2 regions of the Gordonia sp. YC-XJ4 genome follow, and region 1 is predicted to be linked to the other one. Evidence: riboswitches for the same ligand, from Rfam matches in the RefSeq annotation. Region 1 holds a riboswitch; the other holds the start of a gene.
The links. Region 1 has a riboswitch for cobalamin ahead of AC5ZH6_RS09075 (CbtB domain-containing protein). Riboswitches for the same ligand answer to the same signal wherever they lie in the genome.
Positions count from the first base shown of each region.

Region 2: linked by a shared signal. The riboswitch ahead of AC5ZH6_RS08305 (FecCD family ABC transporter permease) and the one ahead of AC5ZH6_RS09075 (CbtB domain-containing protein) in region 1 are both predicted to bind cobalamin.

Region 1 covers NZ_CM183447.1:2,054,397-2,062,237, reverse strand. Annotated here, with positions in the region: gene AC5ZH6_RS09085 ((2Fe-2S)-binding protein) at 1-291, shown strand, start outside; gene AC5ZH6_RS09080 (CbtA family protein) at 370-1,197, opposite strand; gene AC5ZH6_RS09075 (CbtB domain-containing protein) at 1,224-1,445, opposite strand; cobalamin riboswitch at 1,482-1,628, opposite strand; gene AC5ZH6_RS09070 (ATP-dependent helicase) at 1,699-6,375, shown strand; gene AC5ZH6_RS09065 (DNA-formamidopyrimidine glycosylase family protein) at 6,362-7,147, shown strand; partial or broken gene AC5ZH6_RS09060 (HNH endonuclease) at 7,506-7,841, shown strand, end outside.
Region 2 covers NZ_CM183447.1:1,892,340-1,900,180, forward strand. Annotated here, with positions in the region: partial or broken gene AC5ZH6_RS08300 (alkaline phosphatase D family protein) at 1-930, opposite strand, end outside; cobalamin riboswitch at 1,032-1,241, shown strand; gene AC5ZH6_RS08305 (FecCD family ABC transporter permease) at 1,331-2,404, shown strand; gene AC5ZH6_RS08310 (ABC transporter ATP-binding protein) at 2,436-3,209, shown strand; gene AC5ZH6_RS08315 (ABC transporter substrate-binding protein) at 3,206-4,213, shown strand; gene trhA (PAQR family membrane homeostasis protein TrhA) at 4,272-4,934, opposite strand; gene AC5ZH6_RS08325 (isoprenyl transferase) at 5,057-5,866, shown strand; gene pdxR (MocR-like pyridoxine biosynthesis transcription factor PdxR) at 5,885-7,360, opposite strand; gene AC5ZH6_RS08335 (SDR family oxidoreductase) at 7,444-7,841, shown strand, end outside.

The sequences.
Region 1 (7,841 bases):
GGGATCATCGGCGCACTCACCGACGCCGTCGGCGACGCATTCGGGGTGAGTGGGCGAACGCTGTGGGGCAACGTCGCCTCGGCGACCAACAGCGCCGCCAGACTCATCGCGACGGCGCGCCCCGAACACGGCGATCTCGCCGTCGCCGCGGCCGACCGTGTTCTCGCCGAGCCCCATGTCGAGGACGGGCGGTTACGCGCGGGACCGGGATTCCGCCGGCGCAGTTGCTGTTTGATCTATCGGGTCAGCGGCGATCGGGGCGCCGTCTGCGGCGACTGCGTACTCATCTGACCCACCCACCTTCTCGGCAGACCCCACGAACGCACCACGTCCGCCCCACGAGCGTGCAGGGCGGACGTGGAGCAGCGATCAGTTACTGTGTGCCGCGGCCGGTGTCGTCGCCCGGCGCGCAGGATCAGAACGGCTGAGCCAGGTCATGATTCCCGCGAAGGTCGTGGTCAGAACGGTCCACAGGATCACCTGGTTGGCGATCACATACACCCGGAAGTCGCCGATCACCGCGCCCGGGAATCCGGGGAAGACGATCGCGTCGCCGTTCATGACCGGGTCGGGAACCTCATGGAACTCGGGCAGCAGCGCGATCGCAATGGTCACGACCACCAGGTAACCGACGGCGGCGACCACCGAGGCCGCGAGCCCTCCCCAGCGTTGCCGGAGCCACAGCGCCACAACGACCGCCGCGATCACCGCGACCACCGAGATGACCGTGAGGGTGAGGTACGCCGTCGATCGCGCACCGATGGTGTCGTCGTCGCCGACGGCCGGCGGGTTGGCCGGGTATGCGAAGAACGGCACCCCGAAGACCGCGACGAAGCCGAGGAGCCCGATCAGGGCCGCCGCCCAGCGTGGGTCGGCTCCGGCGCGGTGATGCGCCAGGTAGGTCCACAGAACCGTGAACGCGATTGCGAAGAACGCGCCCATCGACACCGCGAAAACGATGGTCCCCACGCCCGCACCGATGTTCTCCTGCACCGAGCGGGTGAACACCTCGGCGCCGTGCTCGTGGCCGCCGTGCCCTTGCGCGGCCATCAGGGCCTCTTCGGCCTCACTGCGACCGTCCTCGTAATCGATGGCCTTGGCCACCTGCGGCTCGATGAAGATCCGAGCGAAAACGTAGGCAACGATCCCGGCGACGAGTCCCGACAGCAGACCGGCACCGATGAATTTCTTCTCCATGTTCGGTTGTCTCCGTGCTCGTTCGATCAGTGGCAGGGGAAGCCGAGGAAGTGCCGCGAGTCGTGCACGAATTCGTGGATGTGGGTGTCGTTGCCGAACACCGACCATGCACCTTGGTCGTAGCCGATGAAGTAGTAGGCCATCGCGGCGAGGATGAAGGTGGCGGTCAGCCACAGGGCTGCCGATGCGACGGAGAGGTCGGGTACCGCGAGGGCCCGCGCCTTGTTCTGGTGTGTGCTTGCAACCATCGGAAGGTCCTTTCGTGGGATGACGCGTCCCAGCGCTTGTCGGATCGATGCTCGGCGGAATCCTGACTCGTCGGGCGGGGGCGACTCCCTGACCCGGCTCACAGTGGCGCGACCGCCCCGGATTCGCACCGGGTTTCCGTCAGCATCTGGCGAGAACTGTATACCCGGCAAATGTGACCGGCGCGACCCATCGGACAAAACGAGCAGAACGCCGCCGCGGCGATTTGTCGGAGGGAGCATGGATGATGGGTGGATGGCTTCGCCGTCGGTCCTCGATCGCTTCACCGCCCCCACCCGGCGGTGGTTCAGCGGCACCTTCGCCGAGCCGACCGCCGCACAGACCGGGGCGTGGTCCTCGATCGCCGACGGCAACCACACGCTGGTCATTGCCCCCACCGGTTCGGGTAAGACCCTCTCGGCATTCTTGTGGGCGCTCGACCGCCTCGCCGCTCGCCCGGATCGGCCGCGCGGCACCCGCGTCGTCTACATCTCGCCACTCAAGGCCCTCGCCGTCGACGTCGAACGCAACCTGCGTGCACCGCTGACCGGCATCACCCGCGCGGCGCAGGAACTCGGCGATCCCGAGCCGGCGATCACCGTCGGCCTGCGCTCCGGGGACACCCCCGCCGCGACCCGCCGCAGTCTGGTCCGCACACCCCCGGACATCCTCATCACCACCCCGGAGTCGCTGTACCTGATGCTGACGTCGTCGGCGCGGGAGACGCTGACCGGCGTCGAGGCCGTCATCATCGACGAGGTCCACGCGGTGGCCGGCACCAAACGCGGCACCCATCTGGCGCTGTCCCTCGAGCGTCTCGACGAGTTGTTGGAGGCACCCGCACAGCGCATCGGATTGTCGGCGACGGTCCGCCCACCCGAGGTGGTCGCGGGCTTCCTGGCCGGTGCCGCGCCGTGCACCATCGTGCGGCCACCCGCGAGCAAGACCTTCGATCTTCGCGTCGACGTGCCCGTGGAAGACATGGCCAACATCCCGCCGCCACCGGACGCACCCGGTTCCGGGGATCTCGACGACGCGTTCTCCCCGACCGCGGGATCGCTGTGGCCCTACGTCGAATCGGCGATCGTCGATCTCATCGAGGCCAATCGCACGACCATCGTGTTCGCCAACTCCCGTCGCCTCGCCGAGCGACTGACCGCACGGCTCAACGAGATCGCCGAATCCCGCATCGCGCCCGCCGCGGTGACCGCTGCGGCCAACCCGCGGGTCGCCGGGGGCGCTCCGGCGATGGTGATGGGTAGCGGAGCGTCCTCGGCGGCCACGACCCTACTGGCCCGGGCACACCACGGGTCGGTCAGCAAGGAGCAGCGCGCCGAAATCGAGGACGAACTCAAGACCGGCCGGTTGCGATGTGTGGTGGCCACCAGCTCCCTCGAGCTCGGAATCGACATGGGCGCAGTAGATCTCGTCGTCCAGGTCGAAGCGCCGCCGTCGGTGGCCAGTGGTCTGCAACGCATCGGCCGGGCCGGGCATCAGGTCGGCGAGATCAGTCAGGGCGTACTGTTCCCCAAACACCGCACCGACCTCATTCATTGCGCCGTCGCGGTATCGCGCATGCGGGAGGGCGAGATCGAGGAGCTGCGGGTACCCACCAACCCCCTCGACGTCCTGGCCCAACAGACGATCGCCGCAGCCTCCATCGACGAGCTCCACGTCGACGAGTGGTTCGAGGTAGTACGCCGCAGTGCACCGTATCGGGAGCTCGGCCGCGGCGTGTACGAGGCCACCCTCGATCTCATCTCCGGACGATTCCCGTCCGACGAATTCGCCGAACTGCGTCCGCGCGTCACCTGGGACCGAGAACGCAATGTGCTCATCGGACGCCGCGGCGCCCAGCGGCTCGCCGTCACCTCCGGTGGCACCATTCCGGACCGTGGCCTGTTCGGTGTGTTCATGGTCGGCGAGAAACAGACGCGCGTCGGCGAACTCGACGAGGAGATGGTCTACGAATCACGCGTCGGCGACGTCTTCGCGCTCGGAGCCACCAGCTGGCGGATCGAGGACATCACCCACGATCGGGTGCTGGTCACGCCGGCGTTCGGGCAGCCGGGACGCCTGCCGTTCTGGATCGGTGACGCGGTGGGCCGGCCGGCCGAACTCGGGGCCGCCATCGGCCGGTTCACCGGTGAGATCGCCGACCGCGCCGAACTCGATCGCCGCGCCGACGAGCTCGGCCTGACCACCTACGCCCGCGACAACCTCGGTGCGCTCATCGCCGAACAGCGCGACGCCACCACCCATCTGCCCACCGACCGCACGCTGGTCGTCGAGCGGTTCCGCGACGAACTCGGCGACTGGCGGCTGATCCTGCACTCCCCGTATGGGTTACGAGTTCATGCGCCATGGGCGTCGGCCATCTCAGCGCGCCTGAAGACGACGCTCGGTCTCGACGGCGCCGTCACGGCCTCCGACGACGGCATCATCGTGCGACTCCCCGACACCGACGACAACCCGCCGGGCGCTGCGGTCTTCACCATCGACCCCGACGACATCGAGCAACTCGTCACCGATGCGCTCGCCGAGTCGTCGATGTTCGCCTCGCGATTCCGTGAATGCGCCGCCCGCGCATTGCTGTTACCGCGTCGCGATCCCGGTCGGCGTGCCCCCCTGTGGCAACAGCGTCAGCGCAGCGCCCAATTGCTGGCCGTGGCCTCGCAATTCCCGGACTTTCCGATCGTGCTCGAAGCCGTCCGGGAGTGCCTGCAAGATGTCTACGACCTGCCCGCGCTGATCGATCTGCTGCGCAGTGTGGCCACCCGCCGGGTGCGGGTCGTCGAGACCGAGACGGAGTCACCGTCGCCGTTCGCGGCATCGTTGCTCTTCGGCTACGTCGGTGCCTTCATGTACAACGACGACGCGCCGATCGCCGAAAGGCGGGCCGCGGCACTGTCTCTCGACACCGCTCTGCTCGCCCAACTCCTCGGCCGTGTCGATCTGCGCGAACTCCTCGACCCCGCGGTGATCACGGAGGTGACCAACCGCCTCCAACGACTCGAGCCGTCGAGGCAGGCCCGCGATGCCCAGGACGTGGTCGATCTGTTGCGCTGGCTCGGGCCGCTGACCACCGAGGAGGTCGACGCCCGATACCGCGGCGACGATCCCGATGCCGTATCCGCCGGTGCCCAACCGGTCGATGCGGCAACGGTTCTCGCTGCTCTGCATCGCGACGGGACGATCATCTCGGTGAGTCAGCGGGGGCGCGCGCTCTGGGCCGCGATCGAGGACACCGCGCGGCTCCGTGACGCGTTGGGCGTACCCGCACCGCTCGGGGTGCCCGCAGCGTTCCTCGAACCGGTCGCCGACCCGGTCGGCGACCTCGTACACCGTTACGCCCGTACCCACGGCCCGTTCACCGTCGACGAGGCAGCCGATTCGCTCGGGCTCGGCGTCGCCGTCATCCGCGACGTGCTGGCACGGATGGCCGGCGAACGCAAGGTGATCGAGGGCGACTTCCTGCCCGAGGCAACCGGTACCCAGTGGTGTCACAGCGACGTGCTCGGGCAGATCCGGCGCGGGTCGCTCGCCGCGAGCCGCGCCGAGATCGAGCCGGTCGACGACGCCACCCTGTCACGCTTTCTCATGGGATGGCAGCACGTCACACCCCGCACGGCCGGCCGTGGCGACCACGACGATCGGCTGACGGGGGTGGACGGGGTGTCGGTGGCGATCGATCAGCTTGCCGGACTACCGCTTCCGGCGTCGGCGTGGGAATCCTTGATCCTGCCGTCGCGCGTCGCCGACTACAGCCCCGCCATGCTCGACGAGCTCCTCGGTTCCGGTGAGGTGGTCTGGTCGGGCGCGGGGCGGATCGGCGGTGCGGACGGTTGGATCCGGTTGTGCCCGGCCGATCTCACCGAGGTGCTGCTGCCCGAGCCCGACGAGATCGACACGACCGAGGTGCATCGCCGACTGCTGGAGACATTCACCGGTTCCGGCGGCTTGCGCTTCGCGCAGTTCGTGGGCGACTTCGCCGACCTCGACGCACCGGCCACCGCGTCGATGACCGCGATCACCGCGGAAGTGGAATCAGGACTGTGGGACCTGGTCTGGTCGGGTCGTCTGTCGAACGACTCGTTCGCGCCGGTCCGGGCCCTGCTCACGCCACGATCGTCCGGCGGATCCCGCACGGCCCCGGCACACCGATCTCGTGCCCGCGCGCCCCGGCTGCGCTCGTCGCGACTCACGACCCGCCATCTGATCTCGACGACTCCGCCGGTATCGACCCCGCCGACCGTGGCGGGGCGCTGGTTCACCCTGCCCGGTCGCGCCACGGACCCGACCGTGTCCACCCAGGTTCTCTGCGATCAACTGCTCACCCGGTACGGCGTGGTGACCCGCGGCGCGGTGGTCGCCGAAGGTGTGGTCGGCGGATTCGCACGGATCTACAAGGCCCTCAACATCTTCGAGGACAACGGATTCGTCCGCCGCGGGTACTACGTCGACGGACTCGGCGGAGCGCAGTTCGCCGCCCCGGCGACCGTCGACGAGTTGCGCCGACACACCCTCGATCATCGGGACACGTCCACGCACACCGCAGTCGTCCTCGCCGCCACCGATCCGGCGAATCCCTACGGTGCCGCTCTGTCGTGGCCCGACCGCCCCGAGAGCGGTCATCGGCCCGGGCGTAAGCCTGGTGCGCTGGTGGTATTGGTGGACGGCGTTCTCACGATCTACGTCGAGCGCGGCGGGAAGACCGTCCTGACCTTCGAGGACAGCGAGAGTGTATTGCGTTCGGCAGCAACGGCTCTGGCCGGAGTCGTGCACGACGGCCGGGTGTCGCGGCTGGCGATCGATCAGATCGACGGCGCCGAATCGTTGCGGTCCGACCTCGCTGCCATCCTCGTCGACGCCGGCTTCTCGACCACACCACGCGGTCTACGCCTACGGTACGGACACCATGCCCGAAGGTGACACCGTCTTTCGTGCCGCCGCGCGTCTGCGCGGCGCCCTCGCCGGAAAGGTACTCACCCACACCGACTTCCGGGTTCCTCGGCTGGCGACCCGGGATCTGTCCGGTGGCGTGGTCACCGGCGTTCGCTCGCGTGGCAAGCACCTGTTGATCGACGTGTCCCGCGACGACCTGGACGTTCCCGTCAGCATCCACTCGCACCTCAAGATGGAGGGGATCTGGGATGTGCACGCCCGTGGCGCGAAATGGCGTCGGCCCGGCCATGAGGCACGGGTCGTGTTGCGCACCGAGACCACCGAAGCAGTCGGCTTCTCGCTCGGCATCCTCGAACTCCTCACCACGCCGGAGTCCGACCTCGCCTACCTCGGCCCCGACCTGCTCGGCGCGGAGTGGGATGCCGCCGAAGCCGTACGCCGCATCGAAGCACACCCCGACACACCCATCGGCCTCGCACTACTGGACCAACACCTGTTGGCCGGCGTCGGCAACGAGTATCGCTGCGAATTGTGTTTCCTCCGAGGCGTTCTCCCCGAACGTCCGGTCGCCGAGGTCGACGTTCCCGCGATGGTCGATCTCGCCCATCGCGTCCTCTGGGCCAACCGGATGCGCACCGCGCGAACCACCACCGGCGCCACCGGCCCACACGCCCGGGTCTACGTCTACGGCCGACGCGGTCGCCCGTGCCGCCGATGCGGAACCCTCATCCGCCGAGGCTTTCTCGGCCCTCCCGGAGAGGACCGCGTCATCTACTGGTGCCCTCACTGCCAGTCCTGACCGTCGCTCCACCGAGGACTCTCGCCACTCAATGACCCGGCTATCCCCCTGACGTCGGTGCGCCGCTCCCGACGTCGGTGCGCCCTCCCCGATGGTCGCGCAACCCGCCCTACCCGACCGTAGAGACCTCTTCCCCCGATGGTCGCGCAACCCGCCCTACCCGACCGTAGAGACCTCTTCCCCCGGTGGTCGAGGTGCACGGCGCCCCAGGCGCCGGGCCTCGAGACCCGGCGAGAGAACAAGCTCCACAACCACATCGAACGCATGGCAAACGAAAACCGCACCCCTACCACACCCCACCGACAGAAAATCGGCGCCGAAATACGTTGTCCACAAGCAGAATTGATCAAAATACCTCTTGCGTCGAACACACTGGCGATGTAGACTGGAGCCATACGCCGATCAGCCACTGGGGAGGGGTAAGATCGAATCCACTGAAGCTCTCGACGCTGGAACTGTCGACGCCGAAGCGGTTTTCGCCGACATCGTCAGCCGACTCAGCGGCCTGCAGTGGAACCCGCAGATGACCGGACCGCAGGCCTTCGGCGCGATGAAGCAAGTCCTGTTGTTGCGGAACCTGGTTGATCATCACGCGACCACGCTCACCGGTGAAATGGATCGGCTGGGCGTGGCCGACCACAAAACCACCCGACTGCGGGAGTTGTTGATCAGCATGGGTTTCGCACCCGCCGTC
Region 2 (7,841 bases), 160 kb from region 1:
TCCGCGCTCGGGCGGGGCGAGCCGAACGGCGGTGTTCTCCCACCAGGCGCGCATGCCCGTAGCCCGGCGGAGCAGGAACTGCGGTATGGGTTGGTCGTCCTCGGGAGTGTCGGCGGCCCAGTTGTTGTCGACCTCGTGGTCATCGAAGATCGTGATGAACGGGCTCATCCGATGCGCCGCTTGCAGGTTCGGGTCGAGTTTGTACAGGGCGTAGCGTTCGCGGTAGTCGTCGAGGTCACGGCATTCGCGATACGCCGACGCCGGTACCACCGCGGTGTCGCGTACACCGCCGCCCATGGGGATCGGCTTCTCGTAGATGTAGTCGCCCAGATGAAACATTACGTCGGGGGCCCCGCGGGCCATGTCACCGAACGCCGGATAGTGGCCGTCGGCCCAGGCCTGACAGGAGGCGACAACGAATGACAGTGCGCCGGTAGGTGTTCCGACGCGCTGTGCGGTTCGGGTCCGGCCGACCTCGGAGATCTCGCCGAGCGCGCGAAATCGGTAGAAGTAGTCGGTCCCGGGCGTCAGGCCGCGGACGTCGACGTGCACGCAGTGCCCGGTGTCCGGGCCGGCACGGGTCACCCCACGCGCCACGACGCTCCGCATCCGTTCGTCGCGGGCCACTTCCCACCCCACATCGTGGGTGTCGGCGCCCATGCCGGCCCCGGATGCGAGGGGGTCGGTCGCCAGCCTCGTCCACAGGATGACGGCGTCGGGGAGTGGATCGCCGGAGGCGATTCCCAGGGCGAACGGGTGGCCGGCACCTCGGACCCGTGGAGCAGAGGCGGCGTCGGTCGCGAACAGGGTGGGTGCGGTGGCCAGCCCGGCGGCCAGCGCGGTCCAGGTGAGGAATCGACGGCGGGTCGTCCCGGCGCGCAGCACCTTGTCCGGGGTGACGCGTAGCGGAATATGGCTGGGGGAGGACATGCATCGAGGCGATCACCGCACGGTGTCGTCACGGACGACGACCGGCCACGACTCGGTGATGCGGGGGTGAAGACCTGGGCGACGCCTCGGCGAGATGCCTGCTACGCTCAGCGCGCGTCGGTTCCGACCGGGCCACACGGGCCGGTCGGTGAAAAGGGAATCTGGTGAGAATCCAGAGCTGCCCCGCAGCGGTGACGGAAACGACAGCGGCTCCTCGCACTGGACCTCACGGTCCGGGAAGCGGCCGCGGGTAGGTGGCATCTCGGTGCCGGGTCCGAAGTCCGAAGACCTGCCGCCGTGGCCATGGACAACCGTGGTCGACACTTGCCTCGCGGGATATGGCCGGTGCGCCGATCTGTCGTGCGCGGCTGTCTTCCGCCCGACGAGAGACCGTGCCACAGTGGACGATCACACCTCACCGCAGGCCGCGCCACCCGCGCCGACCTGGGCGCGTGTCGGCGTGCTCGCGGTGCTCGGTGTGCTCGCGCTGTTCGTGGTCGCATGGGCGGGTGTGGCGTTCGGTACCGCCGACGTCGGTGGAACCGATGTGCCGCGCTTCGTGTGGGCCGCACTGACCGGCGGCTCGATCTCCGCCGACGACGCCGCCGCGTACTGGATCGTCATCGATTCGCGGGTACCACGGGTGATCACCGGAGCGGTGGTGGGCGCCGGGTTGTCGGTGGTGGGAGTGGTCGTGCAGGCGATGGTGCGCAACCCGCTCGCCGACCCGTACGTGCTCGGTATCTCCTCCGGCGCATCGGTGGGGGCCACGAGCGTGGTGCTCTTCGGCGTCCTGTCGGGCATCGGGCTCTATGCGATGCCGGTCGCGGCCTTCGCCGGAGCACTGCTCGCGACCCTCATCGTGTTCGGGATGGCCTCCGGTGCAGGCGGATTGACGCCATTGCGACTCGTGTTGACCGGCACCGCGGTGGGCTACGGCTTCTCGGCGCTGACCACGGTGTTGGTGTTCCTCGCACCCACCGGCGACGCCGCGCGCAGCGTGATGTTCTGGCTCCTGGGCAGTCTGGCCGCGGCCGGCTGGTATTCGGCGGTCCTCGTGGGCGTCGTGACCGTCGGCGGGGTGATCGCGGTGGCAGGCTTGGCGCGCTCGCTCAATGCCCTCGCCATGGGCGACGAGGTCGCCGCGTCTCTCGGGTTGTCGGCGTCGCGGTTCCGCGTCATGGCATTTGCGTTGTCGGCGTTGATGACCGGTGTGATGGTGTCGGTGTGCGGGGCGATCGGCTTCGTCGGGCTCGTCGTTCCCCACGTCGCGCGGCTCCTCGTCGGCGCCGACCATCGCCGCCTCGTGGTGATCGCTCCGCTCATCGGCGCGGTGTTTCTCGTCGCCGCCGATCTCGTCGCCAGAACCGCCGTGCCGCCACAAGAATTGCCGCTGGGCGCGATCACCGCCGCCGTCGGGGTGCCGATGTTCCTGATCCTCATGCACCGCCGACGCAGCGTGGTCGATCGATGAAACGGGTTGACGACCACCGGGGGTGGGGAAGATGACGACAGCGGGCTATCACGGGGTCGGCGTCGACATCGGTTCGGCAACGTTGCTGCGCGAGGTGACCTTCACCGCTGCGCCGGGGAGTTTTCTCGGCGTGATCGGACCCAACGGCAGCGGGAAATCGACACTGCTGCGTTGTCTGTATCGCGCCCAGCGCCCCACGACCGGCCACGTCGAGGTCGACGGCGTCGACGTCACCGCCATCTCGATGCGCGACAACGCCCGTCAGGTCGCCGCGCTCACCCAGAGTTCCACGCTGGACTTCGATTTCACCGCAGCCGAGGTGGTCGCCAGCGGTCGGTTCCCACATCGGTCGATCGCGCGGACGTCCCGGGCGAGGGATGCGGCGGCGGTCGAGGAGGCCATGGGTGTCGCCGGGGTCGGCCATCTCGCGGATCGTGTCTTCACCTCGCTGTCCGGGGGTGAGGCGCAGCGGGTGCTGATCGCGCGGGTACTCGCCCAGCAGCCACGGGTCATGGTGCTCGACGAACCGACCAACCATCTCGATGTGCGACACCAGTTCTCGGTGCTGGCCGCAGCCCGCGACTCCGGCGTCACCGTGGTGGCGGCCCTGCACGATCTGAACATCGCCGCCCAGTTCTGTGACACGCTGCTCGTCCTCGTCGGCGGTCGGGTCGTCGGGACCGGCACTCCCGAGCAGGTGCTGGTCCCCGCGAATCTGCGCGCCTGGTTCGACATCGACGCCCACATCGTCCGGCATCCCCGCCTCGACGTCCCCCAGATCCTCTTCGATGAAAGGCAACCATGAGAAGACTTCCGCTGCTCGCGCTGGTCTGCGCGGCACTGCTGACACTCGCCGGATGCGGCGCCGACGTGGCGTCGCCGTCGCAGAGGTCCGCCGGGGCCTCGGTGACCGTCACCAACTGTGGTGCGCCCCTGACGGTTCCCGGCGTGCCGGACCGCGTACTCACCAACGACACCGGTATCACCGAGTTCATGTTCGCCCTCGGGCTCGCCGATCGGATGGTCGGCTACACGACCTACGCGGGCAAGGAACGTGACATCGCCTCCTCGCCGTGGAAGTCGGATTTCGCATCGACCAAGAACCTCGGTGACGCCTTTACCCGAGAGGTCATCGCGGCCGCCGAACCCGACTTCGTGTTCGCCGGATGGAACTACGGGTTCAAGGAGTCCACGGGAGTCACCCCGGACTGGATACGCACCATCGGCGCGGTCCCGTATCAGTTGACCGAGGCGTGCCGGCAGGCCGGCAGCACCGCGCGCGGCATCATGCGGCCCTTCGATGCGCTCTACGCCGACATGAGCAATCTCGGTGAGATCTTCGGCGTGCAGCGCCGCGCCGGTGACCTTGTGTCGCAGTACAAGTCACAGGTCGCCGAGGCCGGGCGCGGAGCCCCGCAGGCCGGTTCACGGGCCAAGGTGTTCCTCTTCGACAGCGCCGACCCGAGCCCGTTCACCTCCGGGCGCAACGCGGCGCCGGATCAGATCATCGACGAGGCCGGCGGCACCAACGTGTTCGGCGATCTCAACGACTCCTGGACCACCACGTCGTGGGAAGCCGCGGCGCAGCGCAACCCTGACGTCATCGTCATCGTCGATTACGGTGCCGGCGAGCAGAACACGGTGGACGCCAAGATCCGCCAGCTCGAGTCACAGCCGCTGATGGCCAACACCACTGCGGTGCGGGAGCGGCATTTCCTCTCGTTCCCGTACGCCGCGCTCGTCGAGGGCCCGCGGAATCCGGCGACCACGGTGGCGCTGGCGAAATACCTGCGGTCGATCGGTCGGTGACAGCCCGGGGCCGACGAACTCGGGGATGCGGTTGTTGGGCCCAGCACGGTGGGGCGTGTCAGGCCAGCACCAACCACACCGCGATGTAGTGCAGCAGCGCCGCGATCGCGGTACACACGTGGAAGACCTCGTGGTGACCGAAGGTCGCCGGCCACGGGTTGGGGCGCCGCAGCGCGTAGAGGATGCCGCCGACGGTGTAAAAGACCCCACCGAGGGCGAGGAGCACCATGACGGTGACCCCCGCGTGGGTCACCAGGGTCGGGGCGACGGCGACGATCACCCAACCGAGCAGCACGTAGAGCGCCACGCCGAGCCAGCGCGGTGCCGCGGGCCAGACGATCTTGAGCACCACCCCGGCGACGGCACCGATCCACACGATCCCGAGCACCCACCAGCGCAGCGGGGACGGCAGGGCAACCACACAGAACGGTGTGTACGTTCCGGCGATGAACAGGAAGATCATCGAATGGTCGGCGCGCTTCATGCGGATCTGGGCGCGGACGGTCTTCCAGTGCACGCGGTGATAGGTCGCCGACACGCCGAAGAGACCGACGATGGTGATCGCGTAGATCGCACACGCCGTCGATGCGGCGGCGCCGAGCAGGAGTGCAGCGCCGATCACCACGGCGATACCGCAGGCCGCGGCCACGAAGGCCGCGTACTGATGGATCACGCCCCGCAACCTCGGCCGATCGGCCACGGGCGTCGTCAGCACGGTCATCACAGGAACCTACGGTATCGTAAGTTAGCTGCCGTGCGGGATGATGTGGCGATCACCTCCCGTCCGTTGGGACACCGACGACCGCACACACCCGCGACCGGGCGCGGCTAATCTGGGTCGCGATGAAACTGCTTCCCGATCGCCTGCGCGGCCCGATGCTCACCGTGTACGAGCGACGCCTGGTCCAGCTGATGGACACCACCCGTCTGCCGTGCCACGTCGCGATCATCTGCGACGGAAACCGGCGTTGGGCACGCGAAGCCGGTTTCGAGGACGTCAGCCATGGCCATCGCGTCGGTGCCCGCCGTATCGCCGACATGCTCGGATGGTGCGCCGGGCTGGGCATCGAGACGGTGACCATCTACCTGCTGTCGACGGAGAACCTGCAGCGTGAATCCGAGGAACTCGACGCGTTGATGGAGATCGTGCCCGACATCGTCGACGAGATCTCCCGGCCCGCCGACGACGCCGACCCCGAGGCACCGGCCGGCGACTGGCAGGTGCGCATCGTCGGCACGCTCGATCAGCTGCCGGAGGCGGTCGCGCAGCGGCTGCGCAGTGCCTCCGAACGCACCCGGGGCCGCGACGGCATGAACGTCAACGTCGCCGTCGGCTACGGCGGGCGTCAGGAGATCGTCGACGCCGTGCGCGCGCTGCTCGCGGAGTGCAAAGCCCACGGCGGGACGCCCGAGCAGATGATCGACGCGGTCACGGTGGAGGCCATCGACCGCAACCTCTACACCAAGGGGCAGCCCGATCCGGATCTGGTCATCCGCACGTCCGGAGAGCAGCGGCTCTCCGGATTCCTGCTGTGGCAGAGCGCGTATTCGGAGATCTGGTTCACCGACGCGTACTGGCCGGAGTTCCGCCGGGTGGACTTCCTGCGCGCGCTACGCGATTACGCAGCCCGGAATCGGCGATTCGGTAAGTAGCTCCGGGCACTTCGTCGGTCAGCGGTACTCGGTGATCAGGGTGGCGAGGGCGTCGACGTCGCGGACGAAGGTCGAGTTGGCCGGACTCGCGAATCCGACGACCAGCCCGCCCTGAGCGACGCCGTTCTCGTCGACGGGCGGATCGGCGTCGGGGTGGCGCATGGCGTCGAGGCCGCCGAAGGCGAAACCCCGTGCGTGACAGTCCCGCAGGAGTCGGTGCTCGACGTCGACCGGCAGCGGGATCACCGCATGCAGGCCGGCCGCGATGCCGGACACCTCGATCCCATCGGCGGCGAGCCGGGCGATGAGGTGATCGCGCCGCGCGCGATAGAACTGACGGCTGCGCCGGATGTGGGTGTCGTAGGTGCCGGCCGCGATCATGTCGGCGAGCACGAGCTGATCGACGATCGAGGCGTCCGGCTCGCGAACCCCCTTGGCCCACATGACCGACGACACCAGCCGCGGCGGCAGGACGAGCCAGCCGATCCGCACCGCGGGCGAGAGGCTCTTGCTCACCGATCCGGTCTGGATCACCGAGTCGGGTGCGAGACCCTGCAGCGCTCCCACCGGGTCACGGTCGTAGCGCAACTCGCCGTCGTAGTCGTCTTCGACGATCACCGCGTCGGTACGCGTGGCCCACTCGACGACCTCCGCGCGCCGATCCGGTGCCAGTGCCACGCCGAACGGATACTGATGACTCGGCGTCAGCACGACGGCGTCGACGCCGGAGTCGGCCAGACGCGACACGTCGGCACCCCGGGCATCGACGGGTAGCGGCGAGGTGGCGACACCGCGCCGGGCGATGACCTCCCGATGGAACGGCAGGCCGTGGCTTTCGACAGCCACTTTCCTCCCGAACACGGTGCGCGACAACAGATCCAGCGACCCACTGACCGAGGTGGTCAACACGATGCAGTCCGGGCTGGTCCGGACGCCGCGGGCACGGGCGAGGTAGGCGGCCAGTTCGGTGCGCAGTGTCTCGCTGCCGTTGGGTGCCGACGGCGCGAAGACGGAGTCGGAGGCGCCGTTCAGTGCACGTCGTGTCGAGGCAGCCCATGCCGACCGCGGAAACAGCGACGGATTCGGTTGCCCGAGAGCGAAATCGTGGTCTGCAGTGGGCAGGGTGACCGTTGGTGGCGCCAGACTGGCCGGCTGCGGATGTATCCCGCCGGCCACTCGTGTGCCCGAGCCCTGACGCGCGGTGAGGCGGCCCTCGGCAACGAGTTCGGCGTACACGGCCGCCACCGTGCCGCGGGCGAGTCCGAGATCGGCGGCCAGCGACCGGTACGGCGGCACCATGGTTCCCGGGGGTAGCCGACCATCGGAGATGGCGTCGCGCAGGGCGTCGGCGAGAGCGCGGCGTCGCATGGCTCCGCGTCCTCGTGCCGTCGTCGACGGGTCCGGCTGGAGATCGAGGAACAGGTCGGTGCCCAGGCGTGCCGCCACACGCTCCCACGGGTCGCCCTCGGTCGAATTGACCTTCTTTTCGGCCATCGGATTGGACCTCTTTTCCGGTGCAATTACTCCCTACCGTAGGTGACACGACACTCGAGATGTGAAACCGGAGGAGGCAAGGGATGCGGACAGTCGTGTTCGGGGCGAGCGGTGAGATCGGACGCCACCTGGGCGAAACGTTGCAGGGCAGAGGGATCGAGGTGGTCGCCGCGCAGAGGTCGGCCGGTGTCGATGCGTACACCGGCGACGGCGTGGCGCAGGCGTGCGCAGGTGCCGATGTCATCGTCGATTGTGTCAACGTCACGACCACTCGTGCCAAGGTCGCCGTCGACTTCTTCGGCACGGTTGCGCGGCGGATCGCCGAGGGGGCGGTCACCGCCGGGGTGGGCCGTGTTGTCTGCCTGTCGATCATCAATGCCGCCGATCCGGCGGTCAACGCGAAGTTCGGCTACTACCAGGGCAAGGGTGAGCAGGAGCGGGTCTACCGCGAGTTGCTCGGGCCCGAGGTGCTGAGGGTGGT